Regions from separate parts of the Streptomyces sp. NPDC046349 genome, predicted to be linked through region 1. Evidence: riboswitches for the same ligand, from Rfam matches in the RefSeq annotation. Region 1 holds a riboswitch; the other holds the start of a gene.
What was found. A riboswitch is a leader RNA that binds a small molecule or an ion and turns the genes downstream of it on or off. The one in region 1 is predicted to bind cobalamin.
Positions count from the first base shown of each region.

Region 1 (7,513 bases):
GGCGAGCCGGACCGCGTCGTCCAGCAGCCCGATCACGTGCGGGAACGCGTCGCGGAAGAAGCCCGAGATGCGCAGCGTCACGTCGATGCGGGGCCGGCCCAGCTCCACGAGCGGGATCGCCTCCAGCCCGGTCACGCGGCGCGAGGCCTCGTCCCAGACCGGCCGGACGCCGAGCAGCGCCAGGGCCTCCGCGACGTCGTCGCCCGCCGTGCGCATCGCGCTCGTGCCCCACAGGGACAGGCCGACCGAGGCCGGCCACTCGCCGTTGTCGGTGCGGTAGCGCGTGAGCAGGGAGTCCGCCAGGGCCTGGCCCGTCTCCCACGCCAGGCGGGACGGGACGGCCTTGGGGTCGACCGAGTAGAAGTTGCGGCCCGTCGGCAGGACGTTGACCAGGCCGCGCAGCGGCGATCCCGAGGGGCCGGCCGGGACGAACCGGCCGTCCAGGGCCGCGACCACGTGCGCGATCTCGTCCGTCGTGCCGGCCAGGCGCGGGACCACCTCGCGGGCCGCGAAGGACAGCACCTCCGCGACGTCCGCCGGCTGGTCCGCCGCGACCGAGGCGACGGCGTCCGGCGCCCAGTCGGCGTCCTCCATCGCCTGGACCAGGGCGCGGGCCTGCTCCTCGATGTCGTCCGCGGACGTACGGGTGGCCTTCGACTCGTCGAGGCCGAGGGCCTCGCGCAGCCCGGGCAGGGCCGTCGTACCGCCCCAGATCTGGCGGGCGCGCAGGATCGCGAGGACGAGGTTGACCCGGGCCTCGCCCGTCGGGGCACCGCCCAGGACGTGCAGACCGTCGCGGATCTGGGCGTCCTTGACCTCGCACAGCCAGCCGTCGACGTGCAGCAGGAAGTCGTCGAAGCCGTCGTCGTCCGGCCGCTCCTCCAGACCCAGGTCGTGGTCGAGCTTCGCCGCCTGGATCAGCGTCCAGATCTGGGCGCGGATCGCCGGCAGCTTCGCCGGGTCCATCGCGGAGATCTGGGCGTACTCGTCCAGGTGCTGCTCCAGGCGCGCGATGTCGCCGTACGACTCCGCGCGCGCCATCGGCGGCACCAGGTGGTCGACCAGGGTGGCGTGCACACGGCGCTTGGCCTGGGTGCCCTCACCCGGGTCGTTGACCAGGAACGGGTAGACCAGCGGCAGGTCGCCGAGGGCGGCGTCGGGTGCGCACGCCGCGGACAGGCCCGCGTTCTTGCCCGGCAGCCACTCCAGGTTGCCGTGCTTGCCCAGGTGGATCATCGCGTCGGCGCCGAAGCCGCCGTCCTCCGCGCGCGCCTGGATCCAGCGGTACGCGGCCAGGTAATGGTGCGAGGGCGGCAGGTCGGGGTCGTGGTAGATCGCGATCGGGTTCTCGCCGAAGCCGCGCGGCGGCTGGATGAGGATCAGGAGGTTCCCGCGGCGCAGGGCGGCCAGGACGATGTCGCCCTCGGGGTTCGCCGAGCGGTCCACGAACATGCTGCCCGGGGCCTCGCCCCAGTGCTCCTCCACGCTGCCCCGCAGCTCGGCGGGGAGCTCGGCGAACCAGCGCTTGTAGTCGGCGGCGGGGATGCGGACCGGGTTGCGGGCCAGCTGCTCCTCGGTCAGCCAGTCCTGGTCGTGGCCGCCGGCCTCGATCAGGGCACGGATCAGCTCGTCGCCGTCGCCCGAGACCAGACCGGGGATCTCGGTGACCGGGCCGAAGTCGTAGCCCTCGGCGATGAGGGTGCGCAGCAGCTCCACCGCGCTGGCCGGGGTGTCCAGGCCGACCGCGTTGCCGATGCGGGAGTGCTTGGTCGGGTACGCGGAGAGGACCAGGGCGATCTTCTTGTCGCGGCGCTCGATGTGGCGCAGCCGGGCGTGGCGCACGGCGATCCCGGCGACCCGGGCGGCCCGCTCGGGGTCTGCCACGTACGCGGGCAGGCCGTCCTCGTCGAACTCCTTGAAGGAGAACGGGACGGTGATCAGACGCCCGTCGAACTCGGGCACGGCCACCTGCGTCGCCGCGTCGAGCGGGGAGAGGCCCTCGTCGTTCTCCTCCCAGGCGGCTCGGGAGCCCGTCAGGCACAGGGCCTGCAGGATCGGCACGCCGAGACCGGCGAGCGCGCCCGCGTCCCAGGACTCGTCGTCGCCGCCCGCCGAGGCGGTGGCGGGCTTGGTGCCGCCGGCCGCGAGGACGGTGGTGACGACCGCGTCCGCGGAGCCCAGGGCCGCGACGAGCTCCGGCTCCGGGCTGCGCAGGGAGGAGACGTAGAGCGGGACCGGCCGGGCGCCGTGGGCCTCGACGGCCTCGCAGAGCGCGTGCACGAAACCGGTGTTGCCGCTCATCTGGTGGGCGCGGTAGTAGAGCACGGCGACCTCGGGGCCGTCCGTCCGCTGTGCGGTGCGCTCCAGCGGGCCCCAGGTGGGGGCGGCGGCGGGCGGCTCGAAGCCGTGGCCGGTGAGCAGGACGGTGTCGGAGAGGAACCGGGCCAGCTGCTCGAGGTTGGCGGGGCCGCCGTGCGCGAGGTAGGCGTGCGCCTCTGCCGCGATGCCGATCGGAACCGTCGAGGCCTCCATCAGCTGGGCGTCCGGCGCCTGTTCGCCGGTGAGGACCACGACCGGGCGGGTCTGGCCGGGGGCCAGCAGCAGGTCCAGGCCGTCCTGCCAGGCCCGCAGGCCGCCGAGGAGGCGTACGACGACCAGGTCGGCACCCTCGAGGAGGCCGGGGAGGTCGTCGAGGGGAAGGCGGGAGGGGTTCGCGAACCGGTACGGGACGGGGGCGTCCGCCGTGTTCGCTGCGCGAGCGCTGAGCAGATCGGTGTCGGACGTCGACAGCAGCAGGATCATGCGGCGGCAGGCCTTCCTCGGGGTTTCCGCGCCCCGGGCAGTGAGGACAGCGGGAGTTCCTGACTCACCCGGCCCAGTGGCGCTGCCGGGTTCACAGTGGCGGGACCGCGCCGGATTCGCACCGGGCTTCCTCCCATGTCGCCGTCCTCGGCGACGGCGGACCGTATGGGCCGCCGGAGGGTCATCCTAGGTGGCGTTCGTGGTGGTCGGGAGTGGGGGTGGCTCCGCCGGTGGGGCGGGGTGCGGTGGGCGGGTGCGGTGGACGGGTGCGGCGCCGTCGCGGGGGCTCTGCCCCCGGACCCCCGCGCCTGAGACGCCGGCGGGGCTGGAAGGTGCCGGCGGGACCGGAAGGGGGCGGGGCGGCGGGAAGGTGCCATCGGGACCGGCAGGGCCGGCGGGCTTCACAGGGGGCTGAGGGGGCGACGGGGCCGGAGGGGCCGAAGTGGCCGGCGGGCGGGTCCGGGCGGTGGGGGGTGGACCGAGCGGCGGGGCGGGGGGATGGGGTTGAGAGCGGGCGGCGCGTGACGGAGGGTGGCGGCGGACACAGTTCCGGTGAGGGGAAACGTGGGTATGCTCGCCGCCATGCCCCAGCCGCCCTCCGCCGTATCGCGGGACGAACCCGTCATACGGGACCGTGGTGACGCCTGCCCCGGCGCGCTCAGGCTCCACCCGGCGGACGACGGGCACCTCGCGCGCGTCCGGATCCCCGGCGGGGCGCTGACCGCCCACCAGGCCTCGCTCCTCGCGTCGGCCGCCGACCGGTTCGGCGACGGGCACCTCGAACTCACCTCCCGCGGCAACGTGCAGTTGCGAGGCCTCTCCGACGGCTGCGGCGCCGGCCTCGCCGCGCTGCTGGACGCCGCCGGTCTGCTGCCCGCGCCCGGGCACGAACGCGTACGCAACATCGTGGCCACCCCGGCATCGCAGGACGTCCTGCCCCAGGTGCGCGAGCTCGACCGGCTGCTGTGCGCGAACGCCCGCGTCACCGCACTGTCCGGCCGGTTCCTGTTCGCCGTCGACGACGGGCGCGGGGACGTGGCCGCCCTGGAACCCGACATCACCGTGCTCGGGCGGCCCGGCGACCGGGCACTGGTACGCCTCGGGGCGGCCGCCGGCGCCGTGGCCGTCGCCGCGCGGGACGCCCCGCGGGCCGCGCTGCTCGCCGCCGAGTACTTCCTCGACGCCGCGGACGCGGCCGGTACCCGAGCCTGGCGCGTGGCCGAGCTGCCTCCCGGACACACCCTGGAGGAGCGGGAGTTCGCCGTCCGCCTGGCCGCCGCGGGCATCGACACGGCCCGCGCCCCCGAGGTGGACTGGCCGTACACCGCCCCGCCGCCGCCCGGCCCGCACGATCCCCTCTGCGTCCTGCCCCCGTTCGGCCGGCTGAGCAGCGACCAGTGGAGGGTCCTGGTACGGGCAGCGGAGAGCGGCGACGGCATGCGGATCACCCCGTGGCGCACCGTCGTCCTCCCGGGCGCCCCGGACCCGGCCCCCCTGGCGGCCGCGGGACTCGTCGTCTCCGCGGACAGCCCCTGGCGGTCCGTCACCGCCTGTACCGGGCGCCCCGGTTGCGCGAAGTCCCTCGCGGACGTACGCGCCGACGCGCGCGCCCTCGTGGAACGGGCGCGGGGGCCGCTGCCCGTGCACTGGTCCGGCTGCGAGCGCCGGTGCGGCCACCCGCGGGGAACGCAGTGGGTGGACGCCCTCGCCACCCAGGACGGATACCGGCTCTCCGTGGGCGGACGCAGCCTGCCGCACCGGCCGGACCTGGCGGCCGCCCTCACGGCCGCACGCGAGACCACCTCATCACCCCAGAGTCCGAAGACGCAGTGAAGAAATGAGCGAGTACACCGTGTTTGAGTACGAGAAGGACGGCGCCGCGATCTACCGCCAGTCCTTTGCCACGATCCGCGCCGAGGCGGATCTCTCCGGGCTGCCCGCCTCGGTCGCCCAGGTCGCGGTGCGCATGATTCACGCCTGCGGGATGACCGACCTCCCGCAGGACCTGGGGTACACCCCCGAGGTGGTGCTGCGCGCCCGCGCCGCGCTGGAGGCGGGCGCACCCATCCTGTGCGACGTCCAGATGGTCGCCAGCGGTGTCACCCGCAAGCGGCTGCCCGCCGACAACGACGTGATCTGCACGCTCTCCGACCCGGCGGTCCCGGAGCTCGCCGCGAGGATGGGCACCACGCGCAGCGCCGCCGCCCTCGAAGTGTGGCGCGATCGGGGCCTGTTGGAGGGCTCGGTGGTCGCTGTCGGCAACGCGCCGACCGCGCTGTTCCGGCTGCTGGAGATGATCGAGGAGGGTGCGCCGCGCCCGGCCGCCGTCATCGGCGTGCCCGTCGGCTTCATCGGCGCCGCCGAGTCCAAGGACGCCCTCGCCGCCCACCCGTCCGGCCTCGACCACCTCGTCGTGCGCGGCCGCCGGGGCGGCAGCGCCATCGCCGCGGCCGCCCTCAACGCCATTGCGAGCGTGGCCGAATGAGCGACGCCCAGCCCAAGGGCCGCCTCTACGGGGTCGGGCTCGGCCCCGGCGACCCGAATCTGATGACCCTGCGGGCCGTCGAGGTGATCGGCGAGGCGGACGTCGTGGCCTACCACAGCGCCCGCCACGGCCGGTCCATCGCCCGCTCGATCGCCGCGAAGCACCTGCGTGACACCCACATCGAGGAGCCGCTGGTCTACCCGGTCACCACCGAGACCACCGACCACCCCGGTGGCTACCAGGGCGCGATGGAGGAGTTCTACGAGGCCGCCGCCGCCCGGCTGGCAGCCCACCTGGACGCCGGCCGCACCGTCGCCGTGCTCGCGGAGGGCGACCCGCTCTTCTACAGCTCGTACATGCACATGCACAAGCGGCTCGCCGACCGGTACGACACCGAGGTCGTTCCCGGTGTCACCTCGGTCAGCGCCGCCGCCGCCCGGCTCGGCACCCCGCTCGTGGAGGGCGAGGAGGTCCTGACCATCCTCCCCGGCACACTGCCCGAGGAGGAGCTGACCGCCCGTCTGGCCGCCACCGACTCGGCGGTCGTGATGAAGCTCGGCCGGACCTTCCCCGCCGTGCGCGGCGCGATGGAGAACAGCGGCCGGCTCGCCGAGGCCCGCTACGTCGAACGCGCCACCATGGAGGGCGAGCGCACCGGCGTCCTCGCCGACACCGACGCCGCCAGCGTGCCGTACTTCGCCGTCGCCGTGGTGCCCAGCCGGATCGGCAACCCGGGCAGCGTGCCGTCCGGCCCCGGGGAGGTCGTCGTCGTCGGCACCGGCCCGGCCGGACCGCTGTGGCTCACCCCGCAGACCCGGCGTGCCCTCGCGGACGCCGAGGTGCTGGTCGGGTACACGACGTACCTGGACCGGGTGCCCGTCAAGCCGGGCCAGGTCCGGCACGGTTCCGACAACAAGGTGGAGTCGGAGCGCGCCGAGTTCGCCCTCGACCTGGCCCGCCGCGGCAAGCGGGTGGCCGTGGTCTCCGGCGGCGACCCGGGCGTCTTCGCCATGGCGACGGCAGTCCTGGAGGTCGCCGGGCAGCCGGAGTACAAGGACGTGCCCGTACGGGTCCTGCCGGGCGTGACCGCAGCCAACGCGGCGGCCGCCGCGGCCGGCGCCCCCCTCGGCCACGACTACGCGACGATCTCGCTGTCCGACCGGCTCAAGCCGTGGGAGGTCATCGCGGAGCGGCTGCGCGCCGCCGCCGCGGCCGACCTGGTGCTCGCCCTCTACAACCCCGGCTCGCGCAGCCGGACCTGGCAGGTGGCCCAGGCCCGCGCACTGCTGCTGGAACTGCGCTCGCCGCAGACCCCGGTGGTCGTCGCCCGGGACGTGGGCGGCCCCGAGCAGTCGGTGCGGATCGTCACGCTCGCCGAACTGCAGCCGTCCGAGGTCGACATGCGCACGATCCTGCTGATCGGCTCCTCGCAGACGCAGGTCACCGAGCGGTCCGACGGGTCGCGGATCACGTGGACGCCGCGCCGCTACCCGTGACCGGGCAGCCCGACCGGTGGCTCGGCCCGGGGTGCTTTCCCCACCCCGGGCCCGGCCCCTTCACGCCTGCTGGCGCAGCAGGCCGAGTACCGCGGCCACCGATTCCGCCTCCGCCACGCCCTCCGGGACCGGGGGGCGGCGCACCACGAGGACCGGGATGCCGGCCTCGCGGGCGGCTGCCAGTTTGGGGGCCGTGGCCGAGCCGCCGCTGTCCTTCGTCACCAGGACGTCGATGCGGTGGCGGGCCAGCAGCTCCCGTTCGTCATCCAGCGTGAACGGGCCCCGTGCCAGCAGGACTTCGAGTCGCGTGGGGACCGGCCCGGCCGGCGGGTCCACCGAACGCACCAGGAACCAGAGGCCGTCGAGACCCGCGAAGGTGTGCAGGCCCATCCGGCCGGTGGTCAGGAACACCCGGCTGCCGAGGCCCGGCAGCAGGCCGGCGGCCCCGGCCAGGGAGTCTGCGAACGTCCACGCGTCACCGGGGCCGGGCTGCCAGCCGGGGCGGCGCAGCGCGAGCAGCGGTACGCCCGAAAGCGCCGCCGCCGCGGCCGCGTTGAAACTCATGCGCTCCGCGAAGGGATGGGTGGCGTCCACGACCCGGGTGACGCCGTGCGCGCCGATCCATGCCGCCAGTCCGCCGGGCCCGCCGAAGCCGCCGATCCGCGTCTCGCCGGGCGGCAGCACGGGCGAGGTGACCCGCCCCGCCAGGGAGGTCGTCACCCGGTAGGAG
Region 1 covers NZ_JBVJFK010000007.1:49,302-56,814, forward strand. The annotation lists gene cobN (cobaltochelatase subunit CobN) at 1-2,802, opposite strand, end outside; cobalamin riboswitch at 2,843-2,970, opposite strand; gene ACZ6JS_RS17670 (cobalamin biosynthesis protein CobG) at 3,385-4,635, shown strand; gene ACZ6JS_RS17675 (precorrin-8X methylmutase) at 4,640-5,287, shown strand; gene ACZ6JS_RS17680 (precorrin-2 C(20)-methyltransferase) at 5,284-6,783, shown strand; gene ACZ6JS_RS17685 (cobalt-precorrin-6A reductase) at 6,844-7,513, opposite strand, start outside.

Region 2 (7,513 bases), on a different contig from region 1:
AGCACCTTGTAGTCCTCGTACCCGGCGGCCCAGGTGGCCGGGGCCGGCCCGGTGGCGGGCTGCCCCAGGCCGTCCCCGCCCCCGCCGACGCCGGTCCAGCCCTGCCCGTAGAACGGCATGCCCATCACGAGCTTGCGCGCGGGCGCGCCGCGCCGCTTCCAGGCCTCCACGGTGCCGTGGACGCTGAAGTCGCCGCGCGCGTACAGGGCGGACTGCTGCGCGGTCCTCGGTTCGCCGGAGACGTGGAAGTCGTAGCCCTGGAGGTTGACGAAGTCCAGGTCGCGCATGATGCGGCGGACGTCGAAGCCCGCGTCGATCTTGGCCGGGGCGGTCGGCACGAAGGCGGTCAGCTCGTACCCGGCCTTCTTCCGGCTCCGTGCGTACGCGTCGAGCTGGGTGCGGAACTCCTTGACGAGCTCGGTGAAGTTGCGCTTGTCCTCGGGACGGTACTTCGTGTCGGTGTCGCCCGCGGAGCCGGGCCACTCCCAGTCGAGGTCGATCCCGTCGAACACGCCGGCGGCGGCTCCGGCGCCGCCGCGGGTGCCGTCCTGGGGGAGGTTGCCCTTGATGTACAGGTCGATGCAGGACTCGACGAAGGCCTTGCGGGAGGCCGGGGTGAGTGCGGCGTCGGAGAAGTGGGTGGACCAGCTCCAGCCGCCCAGTGAGATGAGCACCTTGAGACCGGGGTGCTTGGCCTTGAGTTCGCGCAGCTGGTTGAAGTTGCCGGCGAGCGGCTGGTCCCACGTGTCGGCGACCCCGTCGACGGAGTTCGCGGCGTCGAGCGGGCGGGCGTAGTCGGCCCAGGCGTCGGCCTCGCCGGGGACGTTGCCGGTGAAGCACTTGCCCTCCGCATTGACGTTGCCGAAGGCGTAGTTGATGTGGGTGAGCTTGCCGGCGGAGCCGTTCGCATCGAGGTCCTGGACCTGGAAGTCCCGGCCGTAGACGCCCCATTGCGTGAAGTAGCCGACCTTCTTGTACGCGCGACCTGATCCGCCCGCGGCGGCGGCGTCCGCACCGGCGGCGGGGGCGAAGGCGGTCAGCAGGGAGAGGGAACATGCGGCTACGGCCAGTCTGCCGAGCATGCTGCGGCGCATGGGCTTCCTTTGCGGATGCGAGGGATGGGCGTGAGCGCGTGAGGCGGTGCATGCCGGAAACTATTGGTCTGGACCAGAGCGGTCAAGGGGGCGGCCGGAACTCGGCCGCGCCGATCCGCGAGGGTGCCCCATGCTGTTCGATCCTGAGAAGACCCTGTTCGTCCGGGGGACCACCCCCGCACTGCTGGTGGCGGACGCCCCCGTGCACGACGCCCTGCCGGTGCTTGCCGCGCAGGACGGGGCGGTGCCCCCGTGCGAGGGGTGGAGCATCGTCCCCAGGCTCACGCTGTGCGTCGTGGACGGCCCCGGCGATGCCGGGCTGGTCGTTCCCGCCATGGCCGCGCCGGTGCTCGACGGATCCGGCGGAAGCCCCCGGGCCGGCGACATGGCCGACTGGTGCGCGGACGCCGAACGGGCGGGCGGAGTGGTCGTCCTGTCCCTCGAGGCGCTGCCCGAGACGCTGGACTGGCCGCACCTCCTGCGCTCCGGCACCTCCCGCGGCGGCTTCCTTCCGGCCCTGGCCTGACCTGCGGGCGTCGCCCCGTTAGTGTGTGCGGGTGACGCTCAACGACGATCGACGGTTCCCCGCCGCACTCGCCGCCGCGCTGGCGGTCCCCTTCGGCCACGCGGACGGAGACGGGGTCGACTTCGACCCCTTCGAAGCCTTCCTGTCCGCCGAGGACACCGACGACTGGTTCAGGGCGTGGACGGGGAACAACGACGTGGACGGCGGCGCCTTCCGTGTCTTCGGCCAGGACGGATCCGGCGGATACGCGGCGTTCTGGATGGTCCGCCCGGGCCGGCCGCTCGCCGAACAGCCTGTGGTCTTCCTCGGGTCCGAGGGGGAGACGGGCGTCGTCGCGCGCGACCTGGACGACTTCCTGTGGCTGCTGGCCGACGGGTGCGGCCCGTACGAGGCTGCCGCGCCCTACGGGGCCGACCGGACCTCGCGCCCGGACGAGGCCCTGACGGCCGTCGCCGACCGGTTCGCCCCGGGCGCGCGGCGTACGGCCGGTGCCGTGGTCGAGCTGGCGGCCGAGGAGTTCCCCGGCTTCGACGACATGATCATGGAGCTCTGTCGCTGATCCCGTCCGGCGACGCGACGGGAATTCACTGGATCGCAGGGCCCGGCCGTGCCATGGTTGGTCTCGCCGAAGGGGTGTAGCTCAGCTGGTCAGAGCAACGGTCTCCAAAACCGTAGGCCGCAGGTTCGAATCCTGCCGCCCCTGCCATGAGGGAAGGGAGCCGAGCGGCTCTCGTCCTCGCCGAAGTATGAGCCCCGTCGATGGTTCGACGGGGCTCGGCCGCGTTAAAGGCCGGCCGGGCGGCCGTCGTCTCGCGAGGTCGGCACCCCGCCAGGGTCGGAACCGCGGGAAAGGCCTACGGGCAGGACTCTTCCGTCTTGACGACCTGGAACGACACCGGCTGCCCCGTCAGAGCCGTCCCCGGCTTCGGATCCTGGGAGCACACCTTCCAGTTCGACTCCTGCAGCACCATGCGGCTCTGGACGGCGTCCTTCACGGTGATGCTCGCGTGGGACGGCAGCGCCCCGCGGACGGCCTTCATGCCCTGCCCGGCGAAGTCCGGCATCGTGCTGCCCGCAGGCTTCGGGGGCGGTGCGTCGGCGGCCGGGCAGGACTCCTCCAGCTTCACGGCCCCGAAGTCCACGGTCGTACCCGTGTCGACGTCCGCGCCGGCAGCCGGAGTCTGGGAACAGACCTTCCAGTTCCGGTCGAGAGCCTGGAGCCGGTCGCGGCCCAGCGCGTCGTGGGACTTGAGGAGGGCGAACCCCGCGGCCTGCGCTTCGTCCTGGGCGCTCTGGAGTCCCTTGCCGACCATGTCCGGGAGGGTGGCGGTCTTCGCGGAGGTCGGGGCACTGGAGGCCGGAGCGGGGGCGGAGTTCGCGGCGGGCGCGCTGGGCGCAGCGGGGGGCTTGCCGGTGTCGGTGGTCTGCGGATTGCATGCGGTGAGGGCGAGAAGTGCGGCGGCAGTGGCGGCGAGAGCGGCGGTGCGGTGTGTGCGCATCACGCCATCGTGTCCGGTGTGTGGGCGGCGTGAGGTCTGTTGACGTACCCGTGACACAGCGCGAGCCCGCGTGACCGCGGGACTCTCAGGGCCCGGCACCCCGGTCCACGTGCGCGTTCTGGCAGACTGGGGGCGCACGACCAGGCGGTGCAGGACAGGAAACCGGTGCGATTCCGGTGCGGTCCCGCCACTGTGACCGGTCCTCCCCGCGCGGGACACCGGGAGTCAGACACTGACGCACCGCCTCTGCTCCTTCACGACGACCAGGGGACGCGGATCCCCCGGAGAGGCCACGCCATGTCGCGTTCCCGCGCCGCCCTGCGCGCGCTCACCCCTGTCACGCTTCTGATATCCCTGACCGCCTGCGCCGGCTCACCCGGCGGCGGGCAGGACCGTGCTGCGGAGGACGCCGCCGCGCCGGGCTTCCCGTACACCCTCACCAACTGCGGTGTGAGCAACACCTATCAGGCCCCGCCCCGGCGGGCGGTCACCATGAACCAGCACGCCACCGAGCTCATGCTCGCCCTCGGCCTGGGCGACCGGATCGCCGGCACCGCCTACCTCGACGACGCCGTACTGCCCGCCTACAAGCCCGCCTACGACAAGATCAAGGTGCTGGCCGAGGAGTACCCCTCCAAGGAGATCCTGCTCGGCGCCGATCCGGACTTCGTCTACGGCGGTTACGCCAGCGCCTTCGACAGGACGCAGGGCCGCGACCGCGAGGGACTCGCCGAGTCCGGCATCGACTCCCGCCTCAACGTGGAGTACTGCACCGAGGGGCCCGTCGGCCTCGACCAGCTCAAAACCGAGATCACCGAGGTCGCGCGGACCTTCGGAGTACCCGACCGCGGTGCGAAGCTCATCGAGGACGAGCAGCGCCGCATCGACGCCGTGACCGCCCGCGTCAAGGACCTCCCCCGGCCGACCGTCTTCGCCTACGACTCCGGCGAGGGCACCGCCTCCACCTCCGGAGGCAACGGCGTGGGCAACGAGATCATCTCCCTCGCAGGCGGCTCCAACGTCTTTGCCGACCTCAAGGACACCTTCGGCGACGTCGCCTGGGAGAAGGTCATCGAGCGCAAGCCCGAGGTCGTCCTCATCTACGACTACGGCGGTACCACCGTCGAGGCCAAGAAGCAGCGCCTGCTGAACGACCCGGCACTGGCGGACGTGCCCGCCGTGAAGAACCGGCGGTTCGTCGTGCTGCCGCTCTCCTCGGCCGTCCTCGGCGTCCGCGTGGCGGACGCGGTGGAATCGCTGGGGAGCCAGCTCCACCCGAACCCCGCGTGAGGCTCCGCACCGGCGCGGTCCTCGCCGTCCTCGCCGCCGCGCTCGCCGTCTCGGCGATCGCGGGCCTGGCGCTGGGGCCCGTACGGATCGCCCCCGGCCGCGTGCTCGACATCGTCATCGGCGGCCTGTCGGGGAACCGGCCCACCGGGGCCTTCGCCTCCATCGTGTGGGACGTGCGGATGCCGCGGATCCTCCTCGGCGCCGTCGTCGGAGCGGGGCTCGCCGTGGCGGGCACCGTGCTCCAGGCCCTCGTACGCAACCAGCTCGCCGACCCGTTCCTCCTCGGCGCCTCCTCCGGGGCCTCCGCCGGAGCCGTCCTCGTGATCGTCTTCGGCACGACCGCGGCCGGTTTCGGCATGGGTGTGCCGCTGGCCGCCTTCGCGGGCTCCATGGCCGCGCTCGTCGCCGTCTACGCGATGGCCCGGCGCGGCGGCACCATGACCACCGGCCGGCTGATCCTGGCCGGCGTGGCCGTCCAGTACATCCTGTCCGCTCTCACCAGCCTCGTCCTCGTCCTCGCCGCGCACCCCGACCAGATCCGCTCCGTGCTGTTCTGGACCCTCGGCGGGCTCGGCGGGGCGCGCTGGGACGAACTGGCCCTGCCCACCACCGCGCTCCTCGTCGGCGGCGCGCTCCTCCTCGCCCTCGCCCGGCCGCTCGACCTGCTCCTCACCGGGGAGGAGGGCGCGCACACCCTGGGCCTGGACACCGGACGCTTCCGCGCCGCCGTGTTCGTCCTGACCTCCCTCGTCATCGGCGTGCTCGTCGCGTGCAGCGGCGCCATCGGCTTCGTCGGGCTGATGGTCCCGCACGCCGCCCGGATGGTCGTGGGCGCCGGACACCGGGCACTGCTGCCCGTCGCCGCGCTGGGCGGGGCGGTGTTCCTGATCCTGGCCGACCTGATCGCCCGTACGGCCGCAGCCCCCGAGGAGATACCGGTGGGTGTCGTCACCGCGCTCGTGGGCGGGCCGTTCTTCCTCTGGATGCTGCGCCGCTCCAGCCGTACCGAAGGGGTGACCGGATGACGGACCCGACCGGACCGGCCCGGCCGGTGCAACTGGCCCTCGAGGCCGTCCGCTACGAAACGGACGGGCACACCCTGCTCCACGGGATCGACCTCACCGCGCGGGCCGGCGAGACGGTGGGGGTCGTCGGCCCCAACGGCAGCGGCAAGACCACCCTGCTGCGCTGCGTCCACGGAGCCCTGCGGGCGACCGGCGGCAGAGTGCTGCTCGACGGCGCGGACGCGGGCGCGCTCACCGTCAAGGAACGGGCGCGCCGCGTGGCGGTGGTGCCGCAGGACGCGAGCGGCACCCTCGGCCTGACCGTCCGCGAGGTCGTCGCCATGGGCCGCAGCCCGCACAAGCGCTTCTGGGAACAGGACGGCCCGGACGACGTACGGCGCGTCGCCGACGCCCTGGAGACCGTGGGAGCGGCCGGCTTCGCCGCCCGCCGTTTCGACGAGCTGTCCGGGGGCGAACGGCAGCGCGTCCTGGTGGCCCGCGCCCTCGTCCAGGACCCGGGACTGCTCGCCCTCGACGAGCCTACCAATCACCTGGACATCCGCTACCAGCTGGAGGTCCTCGGCCTGGTCCGGGCCCTGCCCGCCACCGGTCTGCTCGTTCTGCACGACCTGAACCTCGCGGCCGCCTTCTGCGACCGCCTGTACGTCCTGGCGGGCGGCCGGGTCGCGGCCTCGGGGACGCCGGCCCAGGTGCTCACGGAGGACCTGCTGGCCGAGGTGTACGGCGTGCGGGCCCGTGTCGGGGTGCACCCCGACACGGGCTCGCCCAACGTCGTCTACCTGCCCGTGGCGGCGGGCTCCTGGTAGCCGTACGGGCGCGTGATGATCTCCATCCCGTGCCCGGTCGGGTCCGTGAAGTACACGCCGCGGCCCCCGTCGTTGTGGTTGATCTCGCCCGGGAGCCTGCCGTGCGGGTCGGCGAAGTACGCAATCCCGCCCGAGCGGATCTTCTCGAACGCCGCGTCGAACTCCTCCTCGGAGACCAGGAAGGCGTAGTGCTGCGGCGTGATGGCCCCGGCCGGGACGGCAGCGAAGTCCAAGGTGACTCCGTTGGCGGTGTCGACGGGGATGAACGGCCCCCACTCGGGCCCGACTTCGAGACCGAGGACGTAGGCCAGGAACTCGGCGGACTCCCGGTTGTCACGGGAGTGGACGATTGTGTGGTTCAGCTGTACGGACATGGGTGAATGCCTCCGGAAGGCACATCACGGGCACCTCCATGCCTCACCCGGTCGGTGACCGACACGCGATGCCGTGATCACGATCCTACGCGAGAGCCCCTGGATCGCGCCGGGCCGAAGCCGAGCCGTTCGTGCCGCCACAGGGTCATCAACCCCCGTACACCGCCTTGACGTTGTCCCGCGCCGGACGCGACCGGCCGGCCGGACCCGCCGCGAACACCCGCAGGAGGTTCTCCGTCACGCGTGTCGTCAGCGCCCCGGACCGCGCGTCCAGGCCGTGGTTGCGCCCGCTGCGGCCGTCTCCCGTCGCGTCCAGGGCCTCCACCCACCGCATCGTGCCCGTCGCGAAGACCCCCGCACCGCTGGGCACCGTGTGGTACGCAGTGTCCTGGTGGCTGGGGCGGCCGTCGCAGACCACGGGGGAGTGGGCCAGTATCTCGATCGGCCGGGGCGTCGCGAAAGCGGTGTTGACCTTGTCGTACTCCACGCCGACCAGGTGCTCGAAGCGGTCGCCCGCTTTCGCGCCGGTGCCCTCGAACAACCAGTGCCCGGGGTTGGTCACCACGTAGGGGGCGTCCACCGGATAGCCGTCGTAGATCACACCGAGCAGGGAGCTCTCCGGGTCCGCGCCGGGAGCCGAGCGGAAGTCCACCGTCGCCGGATGGCCCCGCTTGAAGCCCGGGTCCTGGCCGTAGGAGGACTTGTAGCAGACCAGCGTACGGTCCGGCCCCAGCTCGGAGGCCTCCAGGCGGATCCGCCGGAAGCAGCAGTTCGCACCCAGGATCGCGATGTTGGTGCCGGCGTCGCGGGCGGCCGTGACGTGGGCGCGCTGCTCCGGGGACCAGTACTCGTCGTGCCCGAGCGAGATGACCGCCGCGGCTCCCTCCAGGAGCCGCTTC
Region 2 covers NZ_JBVJFK010000009.1:25,832-33,344, reverse strand. The annotation lists gene ACZ6JS_RS21550 (glycoside hydrolase family 18 protein) at 1-1,094, opposite strand, end outside; gene ACZ6JS_RS21545 (hypothetical protein) at 1,225-1,620, shown strand; gene ACZ6JS_RS21540 (SMI1/KNR4 family protein) at 1,652-2,179, shown strand; tRNA gene ACZ6JS_RS21535 (tRNA-Trp) at 2,250-2,326, shown strand; gene ACZ6JS_RS21530 (PASTA domain-containing protein) at 2,475-3,119, opposite strand; cobalamin riboswitch at 3,235-3,374, shown strand; gene ACZ6JS_RS21525 (ABC transporter substrate-binding protein) at 3,417-4,409, shown strand; gene ACZ6JS_RS21520 (FecCD family ABC transporter permease) at 4,406-5,434, shown strand; gene ACZ6JS_RS21515 (ABC transporter ATP-binding protein) at 5,431-6,240, shown strand; gene ACZ6JS_RS21510 (VOC family protein) at 6,210-6,614, opposite strand; gene ACZ6JS_RS21505 (N,N-dimethylformamidase beta subunit family domain-containing protein) at 6,763-7,513, opposite strand, start outside.
Region 2: it holds a riboswitch for cobalamin, as region 1 does, so the genes downstream of both, ACZ6JS_RS21525 (ABC transporter substrate-binding protein) here and cobN (cobaltochelatase subunit CobN) in region 1, are expected to answer to the same signal.